3 regions of the Streptomyces sp. NPDC018964 genome follow, and region 3 is predicted to be linked to each of the others. Evidence: riboswitches for the same ligand, from Rfam matches in the RefSeq annotation. Region 3 holds a riboswitch; each other region holds the start of a gene.
What was found. Region 3 has a riboswitch for cobalamin ahead of ACH5AO_RS28045 (cobalamin biosynthesis protein). Riboswitches for the same ligand answer to the same signal wherever they lie in the genome.

Region 1 (9,980 bases), on a different contig from region 3:
TGCCCGAAGTTGCGCGCGAAGTCGACCACGCGCACCCGCGGATCGTTCTTCGCCAGGTCGCGGAGGATCGTCAGGGAGGCGTCGGACGAGCCGTCGTTGACGTACACCAGCTCGAAGGAGAGTTCCGGACGGGTACCGACCGCCTCCACGAGCTCGTCGTGGAAGCGCCGTATGCCGTCCTGCTCGTTGAACACCGGCAGCACGTAGCTGACCAGTGCGGTTCCGCCGGGGCTCTCCCGGGGGCGCGGCACCGGTGACGGTGTCGCGGGGGCGGATGCGTCTGACATTGCGGCGACGCTAGGGAGCACTGCTGAACGGCGGGCGAACAGCCGGTGGTGTTCCGCGCTCGAACAGGTGGCGGGCGGCCGTCTCCAAAAAGTCGGATGCGGCGTGCAACCGTTCGGGGCGATGATCGGTCTTTACAGCGACCACATCGGTCGTATTTACGAGGAGACCGTCATTCCCGCCATACGCAAGACCCTGACCGCCACCGCCGTCGCCACCGTGGTCCTGGCCGGGGCCGCCGCCTGCGGCACCGTGGAGAACCTGTCCGCCGGGCAGAAGCTCGACCAGGCCGTCGAAAAGCTCGGCAAGGAGCGTTCGCTCTCCTTCGAGCTGGACCTGGACACCGACGCCGCGTCGCTGAAGGCGTTGGACTCGGGGGCGGCGCCCGGCGAGGAGATGCCCGAAGAGCTCGTCGAGCTGCTCAGCGACGCGCGGATCTCCGTCTCCGTGCAGTCCAAGAAGCCGATCGAGGAGTCCGGCGAGAAGGACTTCACCGCCATGGCGCTGAAGTTCAGCGTCCCGGACGGTGACCTGTTCGAGTACCGGCTGGTCGGCGACTACACCTACGTCCGTGCCGACGTGGACGCGCTCGGGCGGATGAGCGGCAGCCCCATGCCGTCGGCCGACGAACTGCCGGACAGCGCGGGGGCGTTCAAGAAGCTCCTCGCCGGTGAGTGGATCAAGATCTCGACGAAGGAGGTCGAGGAGGCCGGCGATCAGATGTCGGGGGCGGAGGGCGCCGAGGCCGGGAAGCCCTCGGCGGAGCCCACGCTCGACGCCAAGACGCAGAAGAAGCTCACCAAGGCGCTGCGGCAGGTCATCGCCCAGCAGGTCGACTTCAAGACCTCCGAGGGGTCGGACGGCACCGAGCACATCAAGGCCACGGCACCCTTCCGCACGCTGCTGACCGAGCTGTTCGACGAACTCGGTCCGCTGACGGAGCAGCTGCCGGCGGGCAGCGAGATGCCGACGGCCAAGGACTTCAAGGACGCGCCGAACGAGAAGGTCACGGCCGACTTCACGCTGAAGAACGGCGAGCTGACCGAGGTCTCCGTGGACCTCGCCAAGCTGGCGGAGAAGGCGAAGGTCAAGAAGTTCGCGCTGGTGCTGCGCCTGGGCGGGGGCGAGAAGGCCACGGCCCCGGCGGGCGCCACGGAGGTGCGCGTCGACGAGCTCATGGAGGGCTTCTTCGGCGGCCTCGGCGAGGAGGCGTTCATGGGAGGCGGCGAGATCTGATCCCGCCCGGTACAGGCGGTTCCGCCGCCTGTACCGGCCGCCCCGCGGAAGAAGAGGTGCGTGCCGGCCCCGCCCCCTCCTTCGGCGGCGGCCTCACCCTCCGGTGACCGTGTCCCAGTGGACCGTGCGGTCGCACCAGCGGTCCAGGAGGACCTGGTCGTGGCCCACGGCCAGCAGGCCCGCGCCCGTCGAGGCGCGGTAGTCCTCGACGGCCCCGACCAGCGCGGCCGTGGTCGACGCGTCCAGCATCGCGGTCATCTCGTCGCAGATCAGCCAGCGGGGGCGCAGTACCAGCGCGCGGGCCAGGCAGGCGCGTTGGAGCTGGCCGTCGCTGACCTCGTGGGGGCGGCGGGTGAGCAGGTCGGGGGTCAGGCCGACGGTTCCGGCGAGTTCGGCCACCCGGTCGGGGACGGACGAGCGGCGGCCCGTGGCGCGCAGGGGCTCCGCGATCAGGTCGGCCAGGCTCAGGCGGGGGTCGGCGGAGAGGCGGGGCTGCTGGAAGACGACGCCGACGGCGGTGCGCAGTTCGCGCGGGGCGCGGTGGCGCCAGTGGCGTACGGGGGTGCCGTCGAGGACGACGTCCCCGGCGTCCGGGCGGTGCAGGAGGGCGGCGACCCTCGCCAGGGTGGACTTGCCGCAGCCGCTGGGGCCGAGCAGGCCGACGGACTCGCCGGGGGTGACGGTGAGGGTGGCGTCCCGTACGGCGGGGGCGCGTCGGTCGTAGCCGGCGGTGATGGCGCGCAGTTCAAGCACGGATGTCCTCGTGGGTGGGTGCCGGGGCCGGGTGGTGGCAGGCGACCGACCCGGTGAAGGGCGGGAGCGCCGTGCAGGCGTCGGTGGCCCGGTCGCAGCGGGCGGCGAAGGCGCAGCCGTCGGGGAGGGCGCCGAGTTCGGGGGGCATGCCGGGGATGGGGGTGAAGGCCCGGTCGGGGAGGGCGTCCAGGAGGCCCCGGCTGTAGGGGTGGCGGGGGCCGGGCGTGCCGAAGAAGGCGGTCGCGTCGGCGAGTTCGACGATGCGGCCCGCGTACATGACCGCGACCCGGTCGGCGACGCGTTCCGCCGCCGCGAGGTCGTGGGTGATCATCAGCAGGGCCCGGTCGCCGTCGGCGTCGACGTGGCGGCGCAGTTCGTCGACGGTGCGGTCCACCAGGTCGCGGTCCAGTCCCGTGGTGGGTTCGTCGGCGAGGAGCAGGGGCGCGTCGCCGATCAGGGCGAGGGCGGTGGCGGCGCGCTGGGCGAGGCCGCCGGAGAGTTCGTGGGGATGGCGGTCGAGGTGGTCCGGCGGGAACCCGGCGCGTCCGGCGGCCCGTTCGGCCGCCGCGCGCAGGGCCGCGCGGCCCCGGACGCCGGTGAGCTGGGCGACCGTCTCCTCCATCTGGGAGCGGATGGTGCGCACCGGGGTGAGGTGGGCGGCGGGGCTCTGCGGGATGAGGCCGATCCTGCGGCCCCGCACGGTGCGGGCGAGGGTGCGTTCACCGGCGGTCAGCAGGTCCAGGTCGCCGAGGTGGGCGTGGCCCGCCGTCTGCGCGTTGGCGGGGAGCAGGCCGAGGAGGGCGGAGGCGAGGACGGACTTGCCGCAGCCGCTCTCGCCGATCAGGGCGAGGCATTCGCCGGGCGCCACGTCGAAGCGGGCGTCCGTGACGGCGGCGATCCGGCGGCCGCCCGGCAGCAGGAAGCGCACGGAGAGGCCGCGTACCGACAGCACGGGGGGTCGCTCGGTCGTCGCGGCGCCGGTGGACGGCGGAGGGAGGCTCTCGGCCGTCGCCGCATGCGGCGACGGTACGGCAGGTCGCTCGGTCGTCACAGCGTCAGCTCCGATCGGCGGCGGGGGTTGATCCGCTCCCGCCAGACACCGGCGAGGCCGGCGATGGCGAGGGTCGGGATGATCAGGAACAGGCCGGGGAAGAGGGTCGGCCACCACTGTCCGGCGAGCAGGGAGCCGCGGGCGCCCTGGATGAGGGTGCCGAGGCTGGCGGTGTGGGCGGGCAGGCCGAGGCCGAGGAAGGACAGGGCCGACTCGTGCCACATGGCGTGCGGCACCATGAGGACGGCGGCGAGACCGGCCTGGGGCAGCACACCGGGCAGCAGGTGCCGGACGACGACCCGCCACCGGGAGGCGCCGCCGGAGACGGCCGCGTCGATGTACGGGCGGGAGCGCAGCGAGAGGACCTCGGCGCGGACGATGCGGGCGGTGGACAGCCAGTGGGTGAGGCCGACGGAGACCACCACCGGCCAGACGCCCGGCCGGAACATGGCGACGATGAAGACGCCGAGCAGCAGGTGCGGTACGGAGGAGAAGGTGTCGACCAGGCGCATGACCGCGCGGTCGGTCCAGCCGCCGAGCGCGCCGGCGGCGGCGCCGACGGCGGTGCCGATCACGGTGGCGGTGAGCGCGGCCACCACGCCCACGAGCAGGGAGACCCGGAGCCCGTACACGCAGCGCAGCAGCAGGTCGCGGCCCACGTCGTCGGTGCCGAAGGGGTGGGACCAGGACGGTGGCAGGAGTTTGGCGGCGAGGTCGACGGCCTGCTGGTCGAGCCGGACCAGCGGGGGGACGAGGAGCACCGCGAGGACGGTCACGGCGACGAGTCCGGCGGAGACGTACAGCCGCAGGGTGTGGGTGGAACGGCGGGCGGTGCCGTGTTCCCGCCACACCGTCTTCGTCACGGTGGTGGTGTCAGCGGCCATGGGGGTTGCCTCCATGGGGGTCACGTCCATGGGTGGCACGTCCATGGGAGTCACATCTCATTCAGCTTCACCCTCGGGTCGATCAGTCCGTAGAGCAGGTCGGCGAGGAGGTTCCCGGCGAGGACGGCGGCGGTGGCGAGGGTGGTCAGCGCGGCGAGGAGCGGGAAGTCCACGGAGGTGGCCGCCTCCACGGTGGCCGCGGCGATGCCCGGCCAGCTGAACACCGTCTCCACCAGCAGGGCGCCGGTGATGAGTTCGGGGACGCGGGAGCCGATCAGGGTGAGGACGGGCAGCAGTCCGGAGCGCAGGGCGTGGCCGAGCAGGACGGTGCGTTCGCTCAGGCCGCGGGCGCGGGCGCCGCGCACGGGGTCCTCCGCGAGGGCGTCGCCGACGCCCTGTCGGACGTAGAGGGTGAACCAGGGCAGCTGGGAGACGGCGAGGACGCCGGCGGGCAGCACCAGGTGGCTCGTGACCTGGCCGAAGGTGACCTGTTCGCTTCCGGTGTCGGTGAGGCCGCCGGCCGGGAGGACGTCCAGCTCGAGGGCGAACAGCCAGACGGCGAGCAGGGCGATCCAGAAGACCGGGGCGGCCTCCAGGGCGTACGCGAGGGAGGTGACCGTACGGTCGAGGAGCGAGCCGGGGCGGCGGGCGGCGAGCACGCCGAGCACGGTGCCGAGCAGCACGGCGACGGCGAACGCGACGGCGCACAGCAGGGCCGACCAGACCAGGCGTTCGCCGATGACCTCGGCGACGGGCTGGCGCATGACGGTGGACTGGCCGAGGTCGCCGCCGAACGCGGAGGTCAGCCAGTCCCACCAGCGGGCGGTGAACGGCCGGTCCACGCCGAGGTTCTCGCGCAGCCGGTCCAGGGTCTCCTGGTCGGCGCCTAGCGCGGCGGTACCGGCGTACGCCTTGACGGGGTCGAAGGGGGAGGCGGCGGCGACGGCGAACACGCCGAAGGTGACGACCAGCAGCACGGGCACGGCGAACAGGGCCCGCCGTGCCGTGAGCCGGGTCATCTCTCCCCAGGGGAGGGTGGTCATGCGGCGGGCTGCCAGTCCTCGACGTTCCACCAGGGGCCGCTGGCGAAGCCGTGCTCGTGGGGTTCGGTCTGGGTGGTGAGGTCCTTCCAGCGGTCGGCGAGGACGTACATGTGGTCGATGTGGGTGAGGAAGGTGTAGCCGGGGTTCTTCACCAGTTCGCGCTGGAGGGTGTCGTAGGCGGCCTCGCGGTCCTTCGGGTCCTGGCCGCGGCGGCCGGTGTCGAGGGCCTCGTCGACGGCCGGGTTGTCGTAGAGGGCCATGTTGTTGAAGCCGTCGCCGGCGAGGGAGGAGTGCAGGAGCGTGTAGAGGCCGAAGTCGGGGTCGCCGGTGCTGCCGAAGCCGGCGAGGACGGCGTCGTGCTTCATCCGGGGTTCGATGACCTCCCAGGTGGCGCTCTCCACCTTGACGTCGATGCCGGCCTTCTTGGCGTCGGAGGCGTAGGCGAGGGCGTGGTCCTGGCGGACCTTGTCGCCGGAGGGGTAGTAGAGGGTGAAGCGGGCGGGGCGGCCGTCCTTGGCGCGGATGCCGTCCTTTCCGGTCTTCCAGCCGGCCTCGTCGAGGATGCCCTTGGCCTTGCCGAGGTCCTGGGGGCGTTCGACGTCCTCGGCGAACCAGGGGTCGTCGACGGGCAGCGGACCGTAGGCGGGGCGGCCGGCGCCGTCGAGGATCTTGTCGACCATGGTCTCGCGGTCCACGGCGAGGTCCAGGGCGCGGCGGATCGCGGTGTCGCCGGCGACGGGGTTGCCGGTGGGGAGGGTGACGGCGCGGAAGTCGTACGACGTCGCCTTGTACGTCTTCTTCCCGTCGTCGTCCTTGAAGGTGGCGGCCAGGTTGGGCGGGAGGGTCGCGCCGTCGAGGTCGCCGGAGCGCAGCCGGGTGGCGCGGACGTCGTCGTCGGCGATGATCGCCATGGTGAGCTTTTTCACCTTCGGGGCGCCGCCCCAGTAGTCCGGATTGGCCTTGAAGGTGAGCTTCTCGCCCTTGCTCCAGCCGGTGAGGACGTACGGTCCGGTGCCGACCGGCTTGGTGTTGAACGGGCCGGTGTTGGGGTCCTGCTCGCCCGCTATGTGCTCGGGGACGATGGGCAGCACGGTGCGGGCGGCGAAGGCCGCGTAGGGGTAGTCGAGGGTGAAGACGACCTTGTCGTCGCCGTCGGCCCGGACGTCCTTGACGGCGTCCAGTTCGCTCTTGGCGGTGTTGTTGGTCTTCTCGTCCAGCACGGTGTCGTACGTGAAGACCACGTCGTCGGCGGTGAGCGGCTCGCCGTCGCTGAACTTCACGCCGTCGCGCAGGGTGTAGGTGTAGGTGCGGCCGCCGTCGGTGATCTCGGGGAGCGCCTTCGCCAGGGCCGGCTTCAGCCTCATGTCGGCGTCGCGGGCGAGGAGTCCGTCGAAGATCTTGGAGTTGCCGTCCTTGCCGTAGCCGAGCAGCGGGCTGAGGGTGTCCGGTTCGGACGGGACCCCGATCACGACGGAATCCGCGGACGCCCCGCCGTCCGCGCCGCCGTCGCCCGGCGCCGAGCAGGCGGCGACCGCACCGGCCATCGCGAGCGCGGCGGCGGTACCCCGTATTCGTCGGGTCGTCATCGAACCTCACATTCCTTATGCCTGAAAATCGTTGTTGCATATTAATTGCAGCAAGGTACTGCCCAGGACACCGGCCCCTCACTCCCCCGCCCCCGGCAGGGGGTGCCGCTCGTGTCAAGTGCGCAGGTGCGCGCCAGGGCGTGAGCCGCCGGGCGCCGTCCGCGCGCCCCCGGTGGCCGCTTGTCACCGGACCGGAACGGGCACTACTGTCACCACGCCTTGGTGACGGGAAATCGGTGCGATACCGGTGCGGCCCTCGCCACTGTGATCGGGAAGTCCGGCTCCAGTCCTCATGGACGGCCACTGGGTCCCTCGGGACCCGGGAAGGCGGAGCACGGGCGGTGGTACCCGTCAGCCAGGAGACCGGCCAAGGCGCGTCAACCATCCACGAGGTGCTGGAGAGGGTCTGCTGAGCCATGCACATAGCCGAGGGTTTTCTGCCACCGGCGCACGCGGTCGCCTGGGGCGTCGCGTCGGCGCCGTTCGTCGTCCACGGAGCCCGGTCGCTCGTCCGTGAGGTACGGGAACATCCCGAGAGCACCCTGCTGATGGGCGCGTCGGGAGCGTTCACGTTCGTCCTGTCCGCACTGAAACTGCCGTCCGTCACCGGGAGTTGCTCCCACCCCACCGGCACGGGGCTCGGCGCGATCCTGTTCCGGCCGCCGGTCATGGCGGTGCTGGGCACCATCACCCTGCTGTTCCAGGCGCTGCTGCTCGCCCACGGCGGGCTGACCACGCTGGGCGCCAACGTCTTCTCGATGGCGGTCGTCGGCCCCTGGGCCGGGTACGGGGTCTACCGGCTGCTGCGCCGGTACGACGTGCCGCTGATGGTGACGGTGTTCTGCGGCGCGTTCGTCGCCGACCTGTCGACGTACTGCGTGACGAGCGTGCAGCTGGCGCTCGCCTTCCCCGACCCGGGGAGCGGATTCTGGGGCGCGCTGGGCAAGTTCGGCTCCATCTTCGCCGTGACGCAGATCCCGCTCGCGGTGAGCGAGGGGCTGCTGACCGTGCTGGTGATGCGCATGCTGGTGCAGTCGAGCAAGGGCGAGCTGACGCGGCTCGGGGTGCTGGTGACGTCGGCGGCCGGGCGGAAGACGGCGAAGTCGTCCGACTCGGCGGAGGCGGTGGCCCGATGAGCCGCAACGCGAAGATCAACACGCTGCTGCTGGCGCTCGTCGCCGCGCTCGCCGTGCTCCCGCTGGTGTTCGGACTCGGCGACCACAAGGAGGAGCCCTTCGCCGGCGCGGACGCCGAGGCGGAGACGGCGATCACCGAGATCGACCCGGACTACGAGCCGTGGTTCTCACCCCTGTACGAACCGCCGTCCGGGGAGATCGAGTCGGCGCTGTTCGCCCTCCAGGCGGCGATCGGCGCGGGCGTCCTCGCGTACTACTTCGGAGTACGGCGCGGGCGGCGTCAGGGGGAGGCGCGGGCGCTGGAGCGACTGCGGACGGAGACGAACGCGGACACGGACGCGGACGCCGAGGCCGGGGCCGTCTCCGAACGGCGACGGGTCTGACGGCACGTGCTGCCGATCGACGCGGCGGCGCACGGCAGCCGCTGGCGCCACCGCCATCCCGTGGACAAGGCCGTGCTGGGACTGGGCCTCACCGTGCTCGCGATCTCGCTGCCGCCCTGGCCGGGCGCGGCCCTGGTGCTGGTGACGGCGCTCGCGGTGCTGCTCGGCCCGGCAGGGGTGCCGGGCCGGCGGCTGTGGCGGGCGTACCGGGTGCCGCTGGGCTTCTGCGTCACCGGGGCGCTGACGCTGCTGGTGCGGGTGGGCGGACCGGGCGGATTCGTCTCCTGGGCCGAGGACGGGCCGCCGCGCGCCGGTGAGTTGATGCTGCGCACGTCGGCGGCCTCGCTGGGCGTGCTGCTGTTCGCCTTCACCACGCCCATGTCGGATCTGCTGCCGCGCCTGGTGCGGGCCGGGGTGCCGGCCCCGCTCGTGGACGTGGCGCTGGTGACGTACCGGATGAGCTTCCTGCTGCTGGACTCGGTGCGCCGCGTCGGCCAGGCGCAGGCGGCCCGGCTCGGGCACACCAGCCGGGCGGCGACGTGGCGTTCGCTGGGCGGGCTCGGCGCGACCGCGTTCGTCCGGTCCTTCGACCGGGCGGCGCGGCTGCAGACGGGGCTCGCCGGACGCGGCTACGACGGCACCCTGCGCGTGCTGGTGCCCGAGGCCCGCGTCTCCGTCCGGTTCACGGCCGCGAGCGTGGCGCTCCTCGCGGCGCTGGCCGCCCTCACCCTCGTACTGGAAAGGCGACTGCCGTGAGTGAGTCCGTGCTGCTGGCCCTGCGGGGCGCGTCGTTCGCGTACGAGGACGGCCCGCCCGTGCTCGACGGCCTGGACTTCGAGGTGCGCGAGGGGCGCGCGCTGGCGCTCCTGGGACGCAACGGCAGCGGCAAGACGACGCTGATGCGGCTGCTCAGCGGCGGACTGCGCCCAGACAGAGGCGAGTTGACCGTCGAGGGCCGGCCGGTGCGCTACGACCGCAAAGGCCTGACGGCGCTGCGCACCACCGTGCAGCTGGTGGTGCAGGACCCCGACGACCAGTTGTTCGCGGCGTCGGTCGGCCAGGACGTGTCGTTCGGGCCGCTCAACCTCGGCCTGTCCGACACGGAGGTGCGCGCCCGGGTGGCGGAGTCGCTCGCCGCGCTGGACATCACCGCCCTCGCCGACCGTCCCACCCACCTGCTGTCCTACGGGCAGCGCAAGCGGACGGCGATCGCGGGCGCGGTCGCCATGCGGCCCCGCGTGCTGATCCTGGACGAGCCGACGGCGGGCCTCGACCCCGACGGCCAGGAACGCCTGCTCGCCACCCTCGACGGCCTGCGCGAGAACGGCACGACGGTCGTCATGGCCACCCACGACGTGGACCTCGCCCTGCGCTGGGCCGACGACGCGACCCTGCTCACCCCGTCGGGCGCGCACACCGGCCCGGCGCCCGACGTGCTGGCCCGCACGGACCTCCTCGCGGCGGCGGGGCTGCGGCTGCCGTGGGGAGTGGCGGTCACCCGGCTGCTGCGGGCGCAGGGGCTGGTGACCGGGTCGGCGACCGGCCCCCGCTGCCCGGAGGAGCTCGCGGCCCTGGTGACCGCGTCCGCCGGCGGCGATGACGCGCACGTCCCGTGAGGTCACC
Region 2 (9,980 bases), on a different contig from region 3:
CCCGGAGCGCGGACCCCGTGGCAGGCATGCGGTCTCCCGGCACGATCTGACGCGCTTCACCTTGCATTCGAAGGTGCCGCTGCCCCTCCAGATGGACGGTGACCACCTGGGGCTGCGAACCAGCGTGACGTTCACAGGCGTACGCCGTGCACTGCGTGTGATTGTGTGAGCAGAAAGGGCCAAAGTCCTTTCAGTCGAACGTTTAGGCCAGGATCCACCCCATGGAAGTACGGCTGTGACCTAGTCGACACCGAAGAATCAAAAAAAACTTTCCGGAAGGGGTTGTATCCGCCGCCGAGGTTTGCGAGTCTCTTCTTGGCGATCGGGACGGCCCGCAACACCGGCCTCCACAGATCACCGGAACCCCTCTTCAAACCCAAGGACCACGCCAGAGAACCTGGCGGTCGGCCCTTCCCTTGTCGAGGGATTCGTGAAAGCGTTCACATTCACAAGCAATCGCATTACATACCCAGGAGAGGTAGCAGCCATGGACTGGCGTCACAACGCCGTTTGCCGCGAGGAAGACCCCGAGCTCTTCTTCCCCATCGGCAACACCGGTCCTGCGCTGCTGCAGATCGAGGAAGCCAAGGCCGTCTGCCGTCGCTGCCCGGTGATCGAGAACTGCCTGCAGTGGGCGCTCGAGTCCGGTCAGGACAGCGGCGTCTGGGGTGGTCTCAGCGAGGACGAGCGTCGCGCGATGAAGCGCCGTGCCGCCCGCAACCGGGCCCGTCAGGCCTCCGCCTGACAACCCACCCCTGCTGACAGCCTGAGCTTGGCGGCGCGTACGGCGCGTACGCATCTCCCGCCCCCGAGCCGCAGCGCGCAGTTGAGCGAAGAGCCCCGGACCGCTTTCAGTGGTCCGGGGCTCTTCGCCGTCCGGGGCTCTTTGTCACCCGGGCCCGCCGTTCACCCGGGCAGCCCGCTACCGGTCCGACTGCACCGGGATGTCCAGGATCACCCTGGTCCCCCGCTCCGGCGCCGGCACCATGTCGAAGCTGCCGCCCAACTCGCCCTCCACCAGGGTCCGTACGATCTGCAGACCGAGGTTGCCCGCGGTGTGCGGGTCGAAGCCCTCGGGCAGACCCACGCCGTCGTCCTGCACGGTGACCAGCAGACGGGTCTCCTTGGTGGTGCCGCCGCGGACCGCCGACACCTCGACGGTGCCGGTCTCGCCCTCGCGGAAACCGTGCTCCAGGGCGTTCTGCAGGACCTCGGTCAGCGCCATCGACAGCGGCGTGGCGACCTCGGCGTCGAGTATGCCGAAGCGGCCCGTGCGCCGGCCGGTGACCTTGCCCGGGGAGATCTCGGCGACCATCGCGAGGACGCGGTCGGCGATCTCGTCGAACTCCACGCGCTCGTCCAGGTTCTGGGACAGCGTCTCGTGCACGATCGCGATGGACCCCACCCGGCGCACCGCCTCCTCCAGTGCCGCGCGGCCGCGCTCGGACCCGATGCGCCGTGCCTGGAGACGCAGCAGCGCCGCCACCGTCTGGAGGTTGTTCTTCACCCGGTGGTGGATCTCCCGGATGGTCGCGTCCTTGGTGATCAACTCGCGTTCGCGGCGGCGGAGTTCCGTGACGTCACGGAGCAGCACCAGCGAACCGATGCGCGTCCCCTTCGGTTTGAGCGGGATCGCCCGGAACTGGATCACCCCGTCGTGCGCCTCGATCTCGAACTCGCGCGGCGCCCAGCCGCTGGCGACCTTGGCCAGCGCCTCGTCCACGGGACCGCGGGAAGGGGCCAGTTCGGCGGTGGTCAGCCCGAGGTGATGGCCCACCAGGTCGGCGGCGAGGCCCATGCGGTGGTAGGCGGACAGGGCGTTCGGGGAGGCGTACTGGACGATGCCGTCGGCGTCGAGCCGGATCAGTCCGTCGCCGACGCGGGGCGAGGCGTCCATCTCGAGCTGCTGGTTCGCGAACGGGAAGGAGCCGGCCGCGATCATCTGTGCGAGGTCCGAGGCGCTCTGGAGGTAGGTGAGCTCCAGTCGGCTCGGGGTGCGCACGGTGAGCAGGTTGGTGTTGCGCGCGATGACCCCGAGGACGCGCCCCTCCCGCCGGACGGGGATGGACTCGACCCGTACGGGAACCTCCTCGCGCCACTCCGGGTCGCCCTCGCGCACGATCCGGCCCTCGTCCAGGGCCGCGTCCAGCATGGGGCGGCGGCCGCGCGGGACGAGGTGGCCGACCATGTCGTCCTGGTAGGAGGTGGGGCCGGTGTTGGGCCGCATCTGGGCGACGGAGACGTAGCGGGTGCCGTCGCGGGTGGGGACCCACAGGACCAGGTCGGCGAAGGAGAGGTCGGAGAGCAGCTGCCACTCCGAGACCAGCAGGTGGAGCCACTCGAGATCGGTGTCGTCGAGGGCGGTGTGCTGGCGTACGAGTTCGTTCATGGAGGGCACGTCAGCGAGCGTACCCGGCGGTCTGCGGGAGCGCGGGACACCCGCGGGCCGCGGCGCCTGAGAGGGACCCTCAACCCTCCCGGCACCGCAGCCCGGAGCAATATCGGCCGTGGGGTGTGCGGTCCCGGTCGGCCGAGAGACGAGGAGCCGGGGCAGTCAGGGCAGAGAGCTCCGGTTCCTCGGTTCCACCTTCCTGTGCGGGGAAGGCAGGCTTGTTGTGCCCTGCTACGCATTGTGGACTAGACCACTGTCCCTGTAAATGCGTCGTGCGCCGTTCTTCGATGCCGCTTCGCCGTCGGTCCGGACCCACGGGTCTCCGTCACGCAGCCTAACCCCTGGGGTTGCCGCGCGGGGCCGGTCGGCCGGGCCGATTTCGGTGCGCGGCCCCCGCACCCGCTCTGTTAGATTGAGATTGGTCTAAACCACACTGCATCACCGTACGGGCCCGCACCGACGGGTCCGGTCCCAGTCGAGTCCTCCTCAAGATCGGCAGGCCCACCGTGGAAGTTGTCATCGTTGCGGACGCCAAGGCGGGCGGCGAACTCATCGCCGGGGCCATGGCGCAGCTCCTGCGGCGCAAGTCCGACGCCCTGCTGGGCGTGGCGACCGGCTCGACGCCGCTGCCCGTCTACGAGGCGCTGGCGGCCAAGGTGCGCTCCGGTGCCGTGGACGCCTCGCGGGCGCGGATCGCCCAGCTCGACGAGTACGTGGGACTGCCCGCCGACCACCCCGAGTCCTACCGCTCGGTGCTGCGGCGCGAGGTACTGGAGCCGCTCGGGATCGGGATGGACGCCTTCATGGGCCCCGACGGCACCGCCGAGGACGTGCAGGGCGCGTGCGAGGCGTACGACAGGGCGCTGGCGGAGGCCGGCGGCGTGGACCTCCAGCTGCTCGGGATCGGCACGGACGGGCACATCGGGTTCAACGAGCCGTGCTCCTCGCTCGCCTCGCGCACCCGGATCAAGACGCTGACCGAGCAGACCCGGGTGGACAACGCCCGCTTCTTCGACGGCGACATCGACCAGGTCCCGCACCACGTCATCACCCAGGGCATCGGCACCATCCTGGAGGCCCGCCACCTGGTCCTGCTCGCCACCGGCGAGGGCAAGGCGGACGCGGTCGCCGCGACCGTCGAGGGGCCGGTGGCGGCGGTGTGCCCGGCGTCCGCGCTGCAGCTGCACCCGCACGCCACGGTGGTCGTCGACGAGGCCGCCGCCACCAAGCTGAAGCTCGCCGACTACTTCCGGCACACCTACGCGAACAAGCCGGACTGGCAGGGCATCTGAGCGACCATTCCTGGTCTGGACCAACCCTCGTCCCGAGGGTATACAAAGGGGATCACGGAGCGTGCGGGGCACACCCCCTCCCGAGCCGTGCCACGATGTCAGCCGTGGCCGATGGGGATGTCGGTCGTTTCGGCACCCGGAGCCGGGAAGGCAGAGCATGAGCACCGACGTCAGCAGTACGGAGAACGAGGGTGGGACCACGGTCCGTACGGCGCGTGTGCCCAAGTACTACCGGCTGAAGAAGCACCTGCTCGACATGACCGAGACGGCGCCGCCCGGCACCCCGGTCCCGCCCGAGCGCACCCTGGCGGCGGAGTTCGACACCTCGCGCACCACCGTGCGCCAGGCGCTCCAGGAGCTGGTGGTCGAGGGGCGCCTGGAGCGCATCCAGGGCAAGGGCACCTTCGTCGCCAAGCCCAAGGTCTCCCAGGCGCTCCAGCTCACGTCGTACACCGAGGACATGCGCGCCCAGGGCCTGGAGCCCACCTCGCAGCTGCTGGACCTCGGCTACATCACCGCCGACGACCGGCTCGCCGGGCTGCTCGACATCGCGGCCGGCGGGCGGGTGCTGCGCATCGAGCGGCTGCGCATGGCCAACGGCGAGCCGATGGCCATCGAGACCACCCACCTGAGCGCCAAGCGCTTCCCCGCGCTGCGCCGCAGCCTGACGAAGTACACGTCCCTCTACACCGCCCTCGCCGAGGTGTACGACGTCCGTCTGGCGGAGGCCGAGGAGACGATCGAGACGTCCCTGGCCACCCCGCGCGAGGCCGGCCTGCTCGGCACCGACGTCGGCCTGCCGATGCTGATGCTCTCCCGGCACTCGCTGGACCGGGACGGACAGCCGGTGGAGTGGGTGCGGTCGGTGTACCGGGGCGACCGGTACAAGTTCGTCGCGCGGCTGAAGCGCCCCCAGGACTGAGCCCGGACCGTCCCCGCGGCGCGCCTTCGGCGGAGCCTCGGCGCGTCCTCGACCGGGCCGCGAAACCCCGCGAAGCGGGCGGTCGGCAGCGGTTTCGTTGCTGTTTCCTCTCGGTTGAGCGGCGCCTGGGTACCGCTATGCGGACGAGGGGTTACGGCTGCGCCACACCCTGACCTAGATTTCCTGCGCATTACCGCAGGTGATCAGTGAGGGGACGGAGCCGTCTGATGTCACAAGCCCCAGAAACCGCAGAAGGGCCGGTGGTGACGCCCGTGCGCGTCGTCATCGCCCTCTGTCTCGTCGCACCGTTCGTGGCCATGCTGTGGGTCGGGTCCTACGCGAAGACCGACCCGACGTTCATCGGCATCCCGTTCTTCTACTGGTACCAGATGCTGTGGGTGCTGGTCTCCACCGCCCTGACGATGATCGCGTACAAGCTCTGGCAGCGTGACCAGCGCGCCCGCTCGGCCGCGAAGGGCGGTGCGTCGCAGTGAACGACGGCGTGAACGGCGTGGCACTCGCCGTCTTCATCTTCTTCTTCCTGCTGGTCACGGCGATGGGCTTCATGGCCGCGCGCTGGCGCAAGGCCGAGAACGAGCACAGCCTCGACGAGTGGGGCCTGGGCGGCCGGTCCTTCGGCACCTGGGTCACCTGGTTCCTGCTCGGCGGCGACCTGTACACCGCGTACACGTTCGTGGCCGTACCGGCGGCGATCTACGCGGCGGGCGCGGCCGGCTTCTTCGCGGTGCCGTACACGATCCTGGTGTACCCGCTGATCTTCACCTTCCTGCCCCGGCTGTGGTCGGTGTCGCACAAGCACGGCTACGTCACGACGTCCGACTTCGTGCGCGGCCGGTTCGGCTCGAAGGGGCTGTCGCTGGCCGTCGCGGTCACCGGCATCCTGGCCACGATGCCGTACATCGCGCTCCAGCTGGTCGGCATCCAGGCCGTGCTGGACGTGATGGGCGTCGGCGGCGGCGAGGACACCAACTGGTTCGTCAAGGACCTGCCGCTGCTGATCGCCTTCGGTGTGCTGGCGGCGTACACGTACTCGTCGGGTCTGCGGGCCCCCGCGCTGATCGCGTTCGTCAAGGACACACTGATCTACATCGTGATCGCCGTGGCGATCATCTACATCCCGATCAAGCTGGGCGGCTTCGACGAGATCTTCGCCTCGGCGAACGAGGCGTTCGCCCAGACCAACCCGGCCACGGGCGCGCCGCGCGGCGCGACGGTACCGGGCGAGGCGGGCCAGTGGACGTACGCCACGCTGGCGCTGGGCTCGGCGCTCGCGCTGTTCATGTACCCGCACTCGATCACGGCGACGCTCTCCTCGCGCAGCCGTGAGGTGATCCGCCGCAACACCACGATCCTGCCGCTGTACTCCCTGATGCTGGGCCTGCTGGCGCTGCTCGGCTTCATGGCGATCGCGGCCGGGGTCAAGGTCAGCAACGGCCAGCTGGCCATCCCGCAGCTGTTCGAGAACATGTTCCCGGACTGGTTCGCGGGCGTGGCGTTCGCGGCGATCGGCATCGGCGCGCTGGTGCCTGCGGCGATCATGTCGATCGCGGCGGCGAACCTGTTCACCCGCAACATCTACAAGGACTTCATCAAGCCGGACGCGACGCCGAAGCAGGAGACCCAGGTCTCCAAGCTGGTGTCCCTGCTGGTGAAGGTGGGCGCGCTGGCCTTCGTCCTGACCATGGACAAGACCGTCGCGATCAACTTCCAGCTGCTCGGCGGCATCTGGATCCTGCAGACCTTCCCGGCGCTGGTGGGCGGCCTGTTCACCCGCTGGTTCCACCGCTGGGCGCTGATCGGCGGCTGGGCGGTCGGCATGGTCTACGGCACGGTCGCCGCGTACGGGGTGGCCTCGCCGACGCAGAAGCACTTCGGCGGGTCGTCGAAGGAGATCCCGGGCATCGGCGAGATCGGTTACATCGGCCTCACCGCGTTCGTGCTCAACGTCCTGGTCACGGTCGTCCTGACCTTCGTCATGAGGGCGCTCAAGGCGCCCGAGGGCATCGACGAGACCAGGCCGCAGGACTACACGGCGGACGCGGGCGACCCCGGTGTCCAGGTGGAGCTCCCGCCGGCCACGGCGGGCAGCGCGCACTGACGCCGTACGTACCGTGAGCGACGGGCCGTCGGAGAAATCCGGCGGCCCGTTGTCGTACCCGTCCGGCACACTCCCCCCATGGACATCGTCATCCGGCCGGTGGAGCCCGGCGAGCACGCGGAACTCGGTGAGATCACCGCACAGGCCTATCTGCTGGACGGGCTGCTCGACTTCGGGGAGAGCGACGCGTACCTGGATGAGCTGCGGGACGTGGGGAAGCGGGCGGCCGCCGCCGAGGTGCTGGTCGCCGTGGCGGACGGGACGGTGCTGGGCGGAGTGACCTTCGTGCCGGGCCCCGGTCCGATGGCCGACATAGCGGGGCCGGGCGAGGCGGAGATCCGGATGCTCGCGGTCGCCCGCGCGGGCCGGGGCAGAGGCGCCGGGGAGGCATTGGTGCGGGCCTGCGTCGACCGGGCGCGGGCCGTCGAGGGCTGCGTGCGGGTCGTGCTGTCGACCCAGCGCACCATGCGTGCCGCCCACCGCATCTACGAGCGGCTCGGTTTCACCCGCAGCCCGGAGCGCGACTGGAACCCCCTGCCGGAGCTGGACGACATCACCCTGCTCACCTACGAGCTGACGCTCTGACACCGCCGCGACACAACATATGGGGTTGGTGGCGGCACCCGGCACAAGATGTATGCTCATGCTCGCTGTCGCCGCAGGGGAATCCGGTGTGAATCCGGAACTGTCCCGCAACGGTGTACCCATGCCCGCGTACGCGTGTGCCTGGGCGTCAGTCCGAGGACCTGCCGACAGCGCACCCGGCCGTCCGGTCGGGTGCGTGGACGTCCGGGCCTCGTGGAATGGGCCGGTGGACGCGACGCCGCGTGCGTTCGTGTGCTGCCCCCTGCGCTCTTCGAGGCCCCGTGCCGAGCGAGGGAGAGCCCCACGTGACCATCGCGCCAGCCGATCCGGCCTCAGCGATCGACGTGACCGAGGAGAGCGGTGGCCCCGGTGCCGCGCTGCTGCGGACCCTGACCGAGCTGACCGCCGACCTGCCCGACGCCGACCCCGGCCGGGTCGCCGCCGCCGCGCTGCGCGGCCGGTCCGCCGCCGCCGACGAGGCGGAGCTGCGGGAGCTGGCCACCGAGGCGGCGGCCGGGCTCATCTCCGAGGACCCGGCCTACTCCCGGCTCGCCGCCCGGCTGCTGACCCTCGGCATCCGCGCCGAGGCCGCCTCGCAGGGCGTCACCTCGTTCACCGGGGCCGTCGCGACCGGACACCGCGAGGGCCTGATCGCCGACCGGACCGCCGCGTTCGTCCGCCTGCACGCGGACCGGCTCGACGCGCTGATCGACACCGGCGCCGACGACCGCTTCGGCTACTTCGGCCTGCGCACCCTGCACAGCCGCTACCTGCTGCGGCACCCGCTCACCCGCAAGGTCGTCGAGACGCCCCAGCACTTCCTGCTGCGGGTCGCCGCCGGCCTCGCCGAGGACGACAGCACGCGCTCGGTGGACGAGGTCGCCGCGCTGTACGGGCTGATGAGCCGCCTGGACTACCTGCCCTCCTCCCCCACCCTGTTCAACTCCGGCACGCGCCACCCGCAGATGTCGTCCTGCTACCTCCTGGACTCCCCCAAGGACGAGCTGGACTCCATCTACGACCGCTACCACCAGGTCGCCCGCCTCTCCAAGCACGCCGGCGGCATCGGCCTGTCGTACTCCCGCATCCGCGCCCGGGGTTCGCTGATCCGCGGCACCAACGGGCACTCCAACGGCATCGTCCCGTTCCTGAAGACGCTGGACGCCTCGGTCGCCGCCGTGAACCAGGGCGGCCGGCGCAAGGGCGCGGCGGCGGTCTACCTGGAGACCTGGCACTCCGACATCGAGGAGTTCCTGGAGCTGCGCGACAACACCGGCGAGGACGCCCGCCGCACGCACAACCTGAACCTCGCGCACTGGGTGCCCGACGAGTTCATGCGCCGGGTGAACGCCGACGCGTCCTGGTCGCTGTTCTCCCCGGCGGACGTGCCGGAGCTGGTCGACCTGTGGGGCGAGGAGTTCGACGCGGCGTACCGGGCCGCCGAGGCGAAGGGCCTGGCGAGGAAGACCCTCCCGGCCCGCGAGCTGTACGGCCGCATGATGCGCACCCTCGCGCAGACCGGCAACGGCTGGATGACCTTCAAGGACGCCGCCAACCGCACGGCGAACCAGACGGCCACGCCGGGCCACGTCGTCCACTCCTCCAACCTGTGCACGGAGATCCTCGAGGTCACCGACGACGGGGAGACCGCGGTCTGCAACCTGGGGTCGGTCAATCTCGGCGCCTTCGTGGACGGTGACGACATCGACTGGGAGCGCCTCGACGAGACCGTCCGCACGGCCGTCACCTTCCTCGACCGGGTGGTGGACATCAACTACTACCCGACCGAGCAGGCGGGCCGCTCCAACGCCCGCTGGCGCCCGGTGGGCCTGGGCGCGATGGGCCTCCAGGACGTGTTCTTCCGGCTGCGGCTGCCCTTCGACTCGCCCGAGGCGAAGGCGCTGTCCACGAGGATCGCCGAGCGGATCATGCTCGCCGCGTACGAGACCTCCGCGGCCCTCGCCGAGCGGAACGGCCCGCTGCCCGCCTGGGAGAAGACCCGTACCGCCCGGGGCGTGCTGCACCCCGACCACTACGACACGGACCTCGCCTGGCCGGAGCGCTGGGCGGCGCTGCGGACGCGGATCGCGGCCACCGGGATGCGCAACTCGCTGCTCCTGGCGATCGCGCCCACCGCCACCATCGCGTCGATCGCGGGCGTGTACGAGTGCATCGAGCCGCAGGTGTCCAACCTGTTCAAGCGCGAGACGCTGTCCGGGGAGTTCCTCCAGGTCAACTCGTACCTGGTGGACGACCTGAAGCGGCTCGGCGTGTGGGACGCGCGCACCCGTGAGGCGCTGCGCGAGGCCAACGGCTCGGTGCAGGACTTCGCCTGGATCCCCGAGGAGGTGCGGCGCCTGTACCGCACCGCCTGGGAGATCCCGCAGCGCGCTCTGATCGACATGGCCGCCGCCCGCACCCCGTTCCTGGACCAGGCGCAGTCGCTCAACCTGTTCCTGGAGACGCCCACCATCGGGAAGCTCTCCTCGATGTACGCGTACGCCTGGAAGCAGGGCCTGAAGACGACGTACTACCTGCGCTCCCGCCCGGCGACCCGGATCGCCCGCGCGGCGGCCCGCACCACCGTCCCCGTCCCGCAGGCGGCCGACCCCGAGGCCGTCGCCTGCTCCCTGGAAAACCCCGAGTCCTGCGAGGCCTGCCAGTGATGAC
Region 3 (9,980 bases):
GCGGTCGTAGGCCTGGTCGAGGGTCGTGCCGTGGGTGACGGTGCCGTGGTTCCGCAGGAGGCAGCCGGTGCGGCCGTCGAGGGCGCGGAGCATGTTCTCGGCCAGTTCGTCCGTGCCGTACGTCGCGTAGCGGGCGACCCGGACGGGTCCGCCGAGGGCCGCGGCCATGTAGTGGATCAGCGGCAGCTCGTCGAGGAGCGTGGAGACGGCCGTCGCGTGCACGGCGTGCGTGTGCACGACGGCCCGCGCGCCGGTGGTCCGGTAGACGGCCAGGTGCATGGGCAGCTCGCTGGTGGGGACGAGCGTGCCGAGGACCTGCCGGCCGGTGAGGTCGACGCCCGTCACGTCGTCCGGCGTCAGCCGGTCGTACGGCACTCCCGACGGTGTGACCAGGACGGTCTCGCCGACCCGTACCGAGACGTTGCCGGAGGTGCCGACGACGAGCCCGTCTGCCACGGTCCGGCGCGCGGTGTCGACGAGGTCCGCCCAGGCGCGCGCCTCCTCCTCGCCCACACGTCTCCCCCGCGGATCTCCCGCGTCCCGGGCGCCGACCCCGGCGCCCCCCGCTTCCCGCCCGTCCCGTCGCCGCTCAGCCATGCCGCGATCCTGCCAGGCGACTGCCCGGACCGGGGCGCCGCAGGCCGGAAGCCGACCCTCCGTAAGGGTGCGTACCGGCACATACATCCCTTCGGGTCCTCTTGGCCGGAGATCGTCAGCCGTTCAACGATCTTCCAGTGACGTCCGGGGCCTCTCGTGCGCCACGTCGCCGCTCCGGGGGAGACACGGCCCGCGATCACACGTCGTCGCCCCGCCTCCGCGTCCGCCGCCCGGCGATCCGCACGACCGCCCACCGGCGGAACACCCGCACCGGGAACAGCCGCGCCTTCGCCGCCGACCACGCCCCGTGGCTCGCCCGGTACGGCGCGTCGGACCCCGGCCCGCCGCCCACCGGCCGGTCGACGTGGACCCTCCGGCAACACGCCAACGGCGGCGGCGCGCTTCCGGGTGACCAGGATCCCCTCAACGGCTCACCCGACCGGCTGAAAAGGTTCGCCCGGGGCGCCTGAAGGCCCGCGCCGCGGGGCCTTTCGTACGGCACGGCGGACACGGCGGCGGCTGCGCCATCCGGCGGAGCGCCAGCCCCCTCTTACGGTCACCGCGATGCCCGTTCCAGTTCATCTTCCGTTCACCCTGGTTACCTACGTTCGACCAGTCAATGACCTCGAACGAATGCCTGGGTAAATGGAAAGCTTCTCGCTGATCCTCGCGATTGTGGTGGTGACCGCACTCGCGTTCGATTTCACGAACGGTTTCCACGACACCGCGAACGCGATGGCGACGACCATTTCGACCGGTGCACTCAAGCCCAAGGTCGCGGTGGCCATGTCCGCCGTGCTGAACCTTGTGGGCGCCTTCCTGTCGGTGGAGGTCGCCAACACGATCTCCAAAGGACTCGTCGACGAGTCCGGCATCCGTCCCGAGGTCATCTTCGCCGCGTTGGTCGGCGCGATCCTCTGGAACCTCCTGACCTGGCTGGTCGGTCTGCCGTCCAGCTCCTCGCACGCCCTCATGGGCGGTCTGATCGGCGCCACCGTCGCCTCCGCCGGCATCGGCGCGGTGCACGGCGACGTCCTCGTCACCAAGGTCCTGATCCCCGCGATCGCCGCCCCGCTGGTGGCCGGAATCGCCGCGATGTTCGCCACCCGGCTGACCTACCGCCTGGGCCGGAAGACCGAGGCCAACGCCTCCGCGAAGGGCTACCGCGCCGGACAGATCGCCTCCGCCGGCCTGGTCTCCCTGGCCCACGGCACCAACGACGCCCAGAAGACGATGGGCATCATCACCCTCGCCCTGGTCGCCGGCGGCGCCGTCGCCCCCGACTCCGACCCGCCGCTGTGGGTCATCCTCTCCGCGGGCGCCGCCATCGCGATGGGCACCTACCTCGGCGGCTGGCGCATCATCCGCACCATGGGCAAGGGCCTGACCGACCTCCAGCCGCAGCAGGGCTTCGCCGCCCAGACCAGCGCCGCGACGGTCATCCTGGCCTCCTCGCACCTCGGCTTCTCCCTCTCCACCACGCATTCCGTTTCCGGTTCCGTGATGGGCGCCGGCCTGGGCCGCAAGGGCGGTGTCGTCCGCTGGTCGACGGCCACCCGGATGTTCGTCGCCTGGGGCCTGACCCTGCCGGCCGCGGCCCTGGTCGCGGCGCTCGCCGAGTGGGTCTGCGGCTTCGGCGACCTGGGCACCGCCCTCGTGGCCGTCTTCCTGATCGCCTCCAGCGCCGCGATCTGGAAGATCTCCCGGCGCGAGGTCGTCGACCACACCAACGTCAACGACCACGACGGGGCCGACCAGGAGCCGGCCGGTGTGGTGACCACGGCCATGGCCGCCGTCACCCCGCCCCCGGCGGGCGCCGTGACCGAGAACCTCTCGGCCACCATCCCGGCCCCGGCCCCCACCGACCCGACGACCCCGACGGCCCCACCGGCCGCGACCGCCGTCTGACCGCGCCCCGGTACGAAGGAAAAGGAACACCATGAAGATCGACTGGGCGGCCCTCGGTTCCGTCTTCGGCGTCAGCCTCGTGGTCACCGTGGCCCTGGTGGGTCTGTTCACCCTCGGCATCAACGGCCTGTCCCGCCGCGAGCGGGCCGCCGCGCAGGGCCAGTCCGCGGCCCTGGCGGTCACCGGCGCCTACGCCTGCTTCGCGGCGTGCGCGGCGGCGGTGGGATACGGGATCTACCTGATCATGGCCTGATCACGGCCTGATCACCGATCGTCTCCGTCCGGCGGGCGGTGCGGGAGCCCCGGCCCCCGCACCGCCCGCTCGCGTATGCGCGCGTCCACCCGCGGTTCACCCACCGGGGCCCCTCTGTGGGCCTGAGCACACTTCAGCCTCGCAGGTCAACGGCAAGTTGACGGCCCTTCCGGGGCCGTGGTGGACTGCCTCAGCCACTACGGCGGCAGGAGAGGAAGCCGGTGCGATTCCGGCGCGGTCCCGCCACTGTCACCGGGGTAGACACCCCGGGAGCCAGGAACTCTCACCGCCGGTCTCGTCGAACCAGGGCGTGGACACCCTGAGTGAGGACATAACGCCATGCGCGGCTGCCTGCCGAGGTCGATCAGCGACGCTCCGCCCCTTCCCGGGGCCTTCCCCTCCGGATCCTCGGCCGGCTGACCCATGGGTGCCGATCGCGTGTTCGCGTACGGCGCCGCCGCCGGCCTCCTCGGCGACCTGCTGTTCGGCGATCCCCGCCGAGGGCATCCGGTCGCCGCTTTCGGGCGGGCCGCGGCCGCCGTGGAACGGGTGCTGTGGCGGGACGACCGGGGCCGGGGCGCGGTGCACACCGCCGTGTGCGTCGGCGGGACCGTCGCGCTGGGCGCCCTCGCCGCCCGCTGCGTACGCTCCTCCCCCGCCGCCTCCACGGCCCTGACCGCCGTCGCCACCTGGGCCGTCGTCGGCGGCACCTCGCTGGCCCGGGAGGCCCGCGCCGTCGGGCGGGCGCTGGAGGCCGGGGACGTCGAGGCGGCCCGGGCCCGGCTGCCGCACCTGTGCGGCCGGGACCCGCAGGCGCTGGACGCCGACGGGATCGCCCGCGCGGTGGTCGAGTCCGTCGCCGAGAACACCTCCGACGCCGTGGTGGGCGCGCTGGTGTGGGGTGCCGTCGCCGGGGTGCCGGGCCTCCTCGGGTTCCGGGCCGTCAACACCCTCGACGCGATGGTCGGCCACAAGTCCCCCCGCCACCTCCGCTACGGCTGGGCCTCCGCCCGCCTCGACGACGTCGCCGGCTGGCCGGGGGCGCGGCTGACCGCCGTACTCGCCGCGCTCGCGGGACCGGACCCGCGCGGGGCCGTACGGGCGTGGCGCGCGGACGCGGCGAAGCACCCCAGCCCCAACGCCGGGCCCGTCGAGGCGTCCTTCGCGGGCGCGCTCGGCGTACGCCTCGGCGGGACCCTCTCCTACGGCGGGCGGGTCGAGCACCGGCCCGTACTCAACGGCGGCGGACGTGCGGTCGCCGTGTCCGACATCGACCGGGCGGTACGGCTCTCGCGGCGGGTCGGCTGGCTCGCGCTCGGCGCCGGCGTCCTCGCGCGGAGCGTCATGAAGGGACGTGCATCGTGAGCGGTGGGGGGCTGCTGGTCGCCGGGACCACCTCGGACGCCGGCAAGAGCGTGGTGACCGCCGGGATCTGCCGGTGGCTGGTGCGGCAGGGTGTGAAGGTCGCGCCGTTCAAGGCGCAGAACATGTCGCTGAACTCGTTCGTGACCCGGGAGGGCGCCGAGATCGGGCGGGCGCAGGCCATGCAGGCCCAGGCCTGCCGCGTCGAGCCGACCGCGCTGATGAACCCGGTGCTGCTCAAGCCGGGCGGCGAACGGTCCAGCCAGGTGGTGCTGCTGGGCAAGCCGGTCGGGGAGATGAGCGCCCGCGGGTACCACGGCGGACGGCAGCAGCGACTCCTCGGCACCGTGCTGGACTGTCTGGAGCGGTTGCGGGGCACGTATGACGCGGTGATCTGTGAGGGAGCCGGCAGCCCGGCCGAGATCAACCTGCGGCGCACCGACATCGTGAACATGGGGATCGCCCGGGGTGCGGGGCTTCCGGTCCTCGTGGTGGGCGACATCGACCGGGGCGGCGTCTTCGCGTCCTTCTTCGGCACCGTCGCGCTGCTCTCCCCCGAGGACCAGCGGCTGGTCGCCGGGTTCCTGGTGAACAAGTTCCGGGGCGACGTCTCGCTCCTGGAACCGGGCCTGGACATGCTGCGCGGTCTGACCGGGCGGCGGACGTACGGCGTGCTGCCCTTCCGGCACGGGCTCGGCATCGACGAGGAGGACGGGATGGGGGTCCCCCCGCTCGAGCGAAGCCGAGAGCGGGGGAGGGTGTCGCTGCGCGGCACCGTGCGGGAGTCCGTGGTCGCCGCGCCGGTCGGCGAGGACGTGCTGCGGGTCGCGGTGTGCGCGGTGCCGCTGATGTCCAACTTCACCGACGTGGACGCGCTCGCCGCCGAACCGGGCGTCGTGGTGCGGTTCGTGGACCGTCCCGAGGAACTGGCCGACGCCGACCTCGTGGTCGTACCGGGGACGCGCGGCACCGTACGGGCGCTGGAGTGGCTGCGGCAGCGCGGGCTGGCGGACGCGCTGAAGCGGCGGGCCGTCGAGGGACGGCCCGTGCTGGGGATCTGCGGCGGCTTCCAGGTCCTCGGCGAGCACATCGAGGACGACGTCGAGAGCCGGCGGGGGCGGGTCGACGGGCTCGGCGTGCTGCCCGTACGGGTGCGGTTCGCCCGCGAGAAGACCCTCACCCGGCCCGCGGGGGAAGCCCTCGGGGAGCCCGTCGAGGGGTACGAGATCCATCACGGGGTCGCCGAAGTCCTCGGAGGCGCCCCCTTCCTGGACGGCTGCCGGGTCGGACAGACCTGGGGCACGCACTGGCACGGCTCACTGGAGTCGGACGGTTTCCGGCGGGCCTTCCTGCGCGAGGTGGCCGCCGCCGCGGGCCGCCGCTTCGTGCCAGCCCCCGACACCTCGTTCGCCGCGCTGCGCGAGGAGCAGCTCGACCGGCTCGGCGACCTGATCGAACAGCACGCGGACACGGACGCGCTGTGGCGGCTCATCGAGTCCGGCGCGCCGCAAGGACTGCCCTTCATTCCACCGGGAGCGCCCGCATGAGCACTGTGTTGTTGTTGTCGACCGCCGACACGGACCTGCTGGCGGCCCGTGCCTCCGGCGCCTCCTACCGGATCGGCAACCCGACCCGCGTGGACGTCGCGGACGAGCTGCCCGCGCTGCTGGACGGGGCGGACCTCGCCGTCGTACGGCTGCTGGGCGGCAAGCGCGCCTGGGAGGACGGGCTCGCGGCGCTGAAGGCGTCCGGGATCCCGACCGTGCTGCTCGGCGGGGAGAGCGTGCCGGACGCCGAACTCATGGCCGAGTCGACGGTGCCGGCCGGCGTGGTCGCGGAGGCACTGCGGTACCTCGTCGAGGGCGGCCCGGAGAACCTCACCGAGCTGGCCCGGTTCCTGTCGGACACCGTGCTGCTGACCGGCGAGGGGTTCGAACCGCCGCGCGCGATGCCGGAGTACGGCGTCCACGGCTCCCGGGACCTCGCGGACGGCCGCCCGACGGTCGGCGTGCTCTTCTACCGGGCGCACGAACTGAGCGGCAACACCGCCTTCGTGGACACGCTGTGCGACGCGATCGAGGCGCGGGGCGCCAACGCCCTCCCCGTCTACTGCGGTTCGCTGCGCGGCGCCGAACCGGAACTGTACGAGCTGCTGGCGAAGGCCGACACCCTCGTCGCCACCGTGCTGGCGGCGGGCGGCACGCACGCCTCGCAGGCGTCGGCGGGCGGTGACGAGGAGGCCTGGGACATCGGGGCGCTCGCCGACCTGAACGTGCCGGTGCTGCAAGGGCTCTGCCTGACGTCGTCGCGCGCCGCGTGGGAGGAGTCCGACGCCGCCCTGTCCCCCATGGACGCGGCGATGCAGGTCGCCATCCCCGAGTTCGACGGCCGGATCGTCACCGTCCCGTTCTCCTTCAAGGAGCAGGGCCCCGACGACGTCCCGGTGTACGTCGCCGACCCTGAGCGGGCCGCGCGGGTGGCCGGGATCGCCGTACGGCACGCCCGGCTGCGGCACAAGCCGAACGGCGAGAAGAAGCTGGCGCTGGTCTTCACCGCGTACCCGACGAAGCACTCGCGCGTCGGCAACGCGGTGGGGCTCGACACCCCGGCCTCGGCGGTACGGGTGCTGGACGCGCTGCGGGACGCCGGGTACTCCCTCACCGAATACCCCGACAACGGCGACGAGTTGATCCACCGGCTCATCGAGGCCGGCGGCCACGACGTCGAGTGGCTGACCGAGGAGCAGCTGGCCGCCGCGCCCGCGCGGGTGCCGCTGGCGGACTACCGGGCCTGGTTCGAGAAGCTCGAACCGGAGCTGCGGGAGGGGATGCGGGAGGCGTGGGGCGAGCCGCCGGGGTCGCTGTACGTCGACGGGGAGGACATCGTCCTCGCCTCGCTCCGGTTCGGGAACGTCGTGGTGATGATCCAGCCGCCGCGCGGCTTCGGGGAGAACCCGATCGCGATCTACCACGACCCCGACATGCCGCCCTCCCACCACTACATGGCGGCCTACCGCTGGCTGGAGAACAGTTTCGGCGCCGACGCCATCGTGCACATGGGCAAGCACGGCACGATGGAGTGGCTGCCCGGCAAGGGCCTCGGCCTGAGCGCTGGCTGCGCGCCGGACGCGGTACTGGGCGAACTGCCGCTGATCTACCCGTTCATCGTCAACGACCCCGGCGAGGGCACCCAGGCCAAGCGGCGCGGGCACGCGACGGTGGTCGACCACCTGGTACCGCCGATGGCGCGCGCCGACACCTACGGCGACCTCGCGAAGCTGGAGCAGCTCCTCGACGAGTACGCGCTCGTCTCGGACCTGGACCCGACGAAGGCACCGGCGGTCCGCGCGCAGATCTGGACGCTGGTGAAGGCGGCCGAGCTCCACCACGACCTGCACGTGGACGACCAGCCGGACGACGACGACTTCGACGAGTTCGTCATGCACATCGACGGCTATCTGTGCGAGATCAAGGACGTGCAGATCCGCGACGGCCTGCACATCCTCGGCGGCGGCCCGGTCGGCGAGCCGCGCGTGAACCTGGTGCTGGCGGTGCTGCGCGCCTCGCAGGTGTGGGGCGGGCAGGCGAACGCCCTGCCGGGGCTGCGAGCGACGCTGGCCGAGCACTTCGGGCTGGTCGAGAAGGAACTGCTGGCCGAACCGGGCGCGCCGGTGAAGGCGCCGGTGGAGCTGACGGACCTGGTGGACGGCCCGGCGCGGTCGGCGGCGGACGCGATCGACCTGCTGGAGCAGCTCTGCCGGCGGATCGCGGAGGGCATGGAGGAGCGCGACTGGGCGGCCGACGCCGCCCCCGCGCTGGTGCGCGAGGTGCTGGGCACGGAACTGCCCGACGCGGTGGCCGTGGTGCGGTTCGCGTGCGAGGAGGTCGTGCCCCGGCTGGCCCGGACGACGGACGAGATCGGGCACATCCTGCGGGCGCTGGACGGCGGCTACGTCCCGGCGGGACCGTCGGGGTCGCCGACGCGCGGGCTGGTCAACGTCCTGCCGACCGGGCGGAACTTCTACTCCGTCGACCCCAAGGCGATTCCGTCCAGGCTGAGTTGGGAGGTCGGGCAGTCGCTTGCCGACTCACTGGTGCAGCGGTACCTGCAGGACACGGGCGAGTATCCGAAGTCCGTCGGCCTGACGGTGTGGGGCACGTCGGCGATGCGCACCCAGGGTGACGACATCGCCGAGATCCTGGCGCTGCTCGGCTGCCGTCCGGTGTGGGACGACGCCTCGCGCCGGGTGACCGGCTTCGAGGTCGTCCCGCTGGAGGAGCTGGGCCGGCCGCGCATCGACGTCACGGTCCGCATCTCCGGCTTCTTCCGGGACGCGTTCCCGCACGTGGTGGGGCTGATCGACGACGCCGTACGCAAGGTCGCCGAGCTGGACGAGCCGGCCGAGTCCAACTTCGTGAAGGCGCACGCCGACGAGGACACCGCCGAGCACGGCGACCGGCGGCGCGCGACGGCCCGCATCTTCGGCTCCAAGCCGGGGGCGTACGGGGCGGGTCTGCTCCCGCTGATCGACGCCCGCAACTGGCGCTCCGACGCGGACCTCGCCGAGGTGTACGCGGTGTGGGGCGGCTACGCCTACGGGCGCGGACTCGACGGGCGTGCGGCGCGCGGGGACATGGAGACGGCGTTCCGGCGGATCGCGGTGGCGGCGAAAAATGTCGACACACGGGAACACGATCTCGTCGACGCCGACGACTACTTCCAGTACCACGGCGGCATGGTCGCCATGGTGCGGCATCTGACGGGGGCCAGTCCCGAGGCGTACGTAGGGGATTCGGCGACTCCGGACCAGGTGAGAACCCGGACTCTGGGCGAGGAGACGCACAGAGTCTTCCGGGCCCGCGTGGTCAACCCGCGCTGGATGGCGGCGATGCGGAGGCACGGCTACAAGGGTGCCTTCGAGATGGCGGCGACCGTCGACTACCTCTTCGGCTACGACGCCACGGCCGGGGTCGTGGACGACTGGATGTACGAGAAGCTCAGCGCCGAGTACGTCTTCGACACGGAGAACCGGGACTTCATGAAGAAGTCCAACCCCTGGGCGCTGCGCGGCATCACCGAGCGGCTGCTGGAGGCCGCCGACCGCGGGCTGTGGGCCGAGCCCGACGCGGACACGCTGGAGCGGCTGCGTGCCACCTATCTGGAACTCGAAGGCGATCTGGAGGGCGACGACCAGTGACCACCCCCTTTCCGTTCACGGCCGTCGTCGGCCAGGACGATCTACGGCTGGCCCTGCTCCTCAACGCGGTGAGTCCCGCGGTCGGTGGAGTACTCGTCCGAGGTGAGAAGGGCACCGCCAAGTCCACAGCTGTCAGGGCGCTTTCGGCGCTGCTGCCCGAGGTCGCCGTGGTGCCCGGGTGCCGGTTCTCCTGTGACCCCGCCTCCCCCGACCCCGCCTGCCCGGACGGGCCGCACGAGAGCGGCGGCGGTGCCGCGCGGCCCGCCCGCATGGTCGAGCTGCCCGTCGGTGCCTCCGAGGACCGGCTGGTCGGCGCGCTCGACATCGAACGGGCGCTGAGTGAGGGTGTGAAGGCCTTCGAGCCGGGACTGCTGGCCGACGCGCACCGGGGCATCCTGTACGTCGACGAGGTCAACCTCTTGCATGACCACCTCGTGGACCTTCTATTGGACGCCGCCGCCATGGGGGCCTCCTACGTCGAGCGCGAGGGCGTCTCCGTGCGGCACGCCTCGAAGTTCCTGCTCGTCGGCACCATGAACCCCGAAGAGGGGGAATTGAGGCCCCAACTGTTGGACCGCTTCGGACTGACCGTCGAGGTGGCCGCCTCGCGCGAACCCGACCAGCGCGTCGAGGTCGTGCGTCGGCGGCTCGCGTACGACGACG

Region 1: linked by a shared signal. The riboswitch ahead of ACH5AO_RS10140 (energy-coupling factor ABC transporter permease) and the one ahead of ACH5AO_RS28045 (cobalamin biosynthesis protein) in region 3 are both predicted to bind cobalamin.
Region 2: linked by a shared signal. The riboswitch ahead of ACH5AO_RS12810 (ribonucleoside-diphosphate reductase subunit alpha) and the one ahead of ACH5AO_RS28045 (cobalamin biosynthesis protein) in region 3 are both predicted to bind cobalamin.

Annotation. Positions count from the first base shown of each region.
Region 1 is NZ_JBIRYZ010000005.1:58,873-68,852, forward strand. It holds gene ACH5AO_RS10105 (glycosyltransferase family 2 protein) at 1-287, opposite strand, end outside; gene ACH5AO_RS10110 (hypothetical protein) at 409-1,521, shown strand; gene ACH5AO_RS10115 (ABC transporter ATP-binding protein) at 1,615-2,274, opposite strand; gene ACH5AO_RS10120 (ABC transporter ATP-binding protein) at 2,267-3,226, opposite strand; gene ACH5AO_RS10125 (ABC transporter permease) at 3,322-4,209, opposite strand; gene ACH5AO_RS10130 (ABC transporter permease) at 4,260-5,228, opposite strand; gene ACH5AO_RS10135 (ABC transporter substrate-binding protein) at 5,249-6,838, opposite strand; cobalamin riboswitch at 7,042-7,225, shown strand; gene ACH5AO_RS10140 (energy-coupling factor ABC transporter permease) at 7,255-7,974, shown strand; gene ACH5AO_RS10145 (energy-coupling factor ABC transporter substrate-binding protein) at 7,971-8,357, shown strand; gene cbiQ (cobalt ECF transporter T component CbiQ) at 8,364-9,113, shown strand; gene ACH5AO_RS10155 (energy-coupling factor ABC transporter ATP-binding protein) at 9,110-9,973, shown strand.
Region 2 is NZ_JBIRYZ010000006.1:226,188-236,167, forward strand. It holds gene ACH5AO_RS12770 (diacylglycerol/lipid kinase family protein) at 1-169, shown strand, start outside; gene ACH5AO_RS12775 (WhiB family transcriptional regulator) at 488-745, shown strand; gene ACH5AO_RS12780 (sensor histidine kinase) at 923-2,398, opposite strand; gene nagB (glucosamine-6-phosphate deaminase) at 2,899-3,684, shown strand; gene ACH5AO_RS12790 (GntR family transcriptional regulator) at 3,842-4,606, shown strand; gene ACH5AO_RS12795 (DUF3311 domain-containing protein) at 4,834-5,100, shown strand; gene mctP (monocarboxylate uptake permease MctP) at 5,097-6,725, shown strand; gene ACH5AO_RS12805 (GNAT family N-acetyltransferase) at 6,804-7,310, shown strand; cobalamin riboswitch at 7,323-7,494, shown strand; gene ACH5AO_RS12810 (ribonucleoside-diphosphate reductase subunit alpha) at 7,616-9,976, shown strand; gene ACH5AO_RS12815 (ribonucleotide-diphosphate reductase subunit beta) at 9,976-9,980, shown strand, end outside.
Region 3 is NZ_JBIRYZ010000021.1:57,665-67,644, forward strand. It holds gene ACH5AO_RS28030 (class II aldolase/adducin family protein) at 1-597, opposite strand, end outside; gene ACH5AO_RS28035 (anion permease) at 1,243-2,505, shown strand; gene ACH5AO_RS28040 (hypothetical protein) at 2,537-2,758, shown strand; cobalamin riboswitch at 2,923-3,061, shown strand; gene ACH5AO_RS28045 (cobalamin biosynthesis protein) at 3,182-4,123, shown strand; gene ACH5AO_RS28050 (cobyric acid synthase) at 4,120-5,667, shown strand; gene cobN (cobaltochelatase subunit CobN) at 5,664-9,317, shown strand; gene ACH5AO_RS28060 (putative cobaltochelatase) at 9,314-9,980, shown strand, end outside.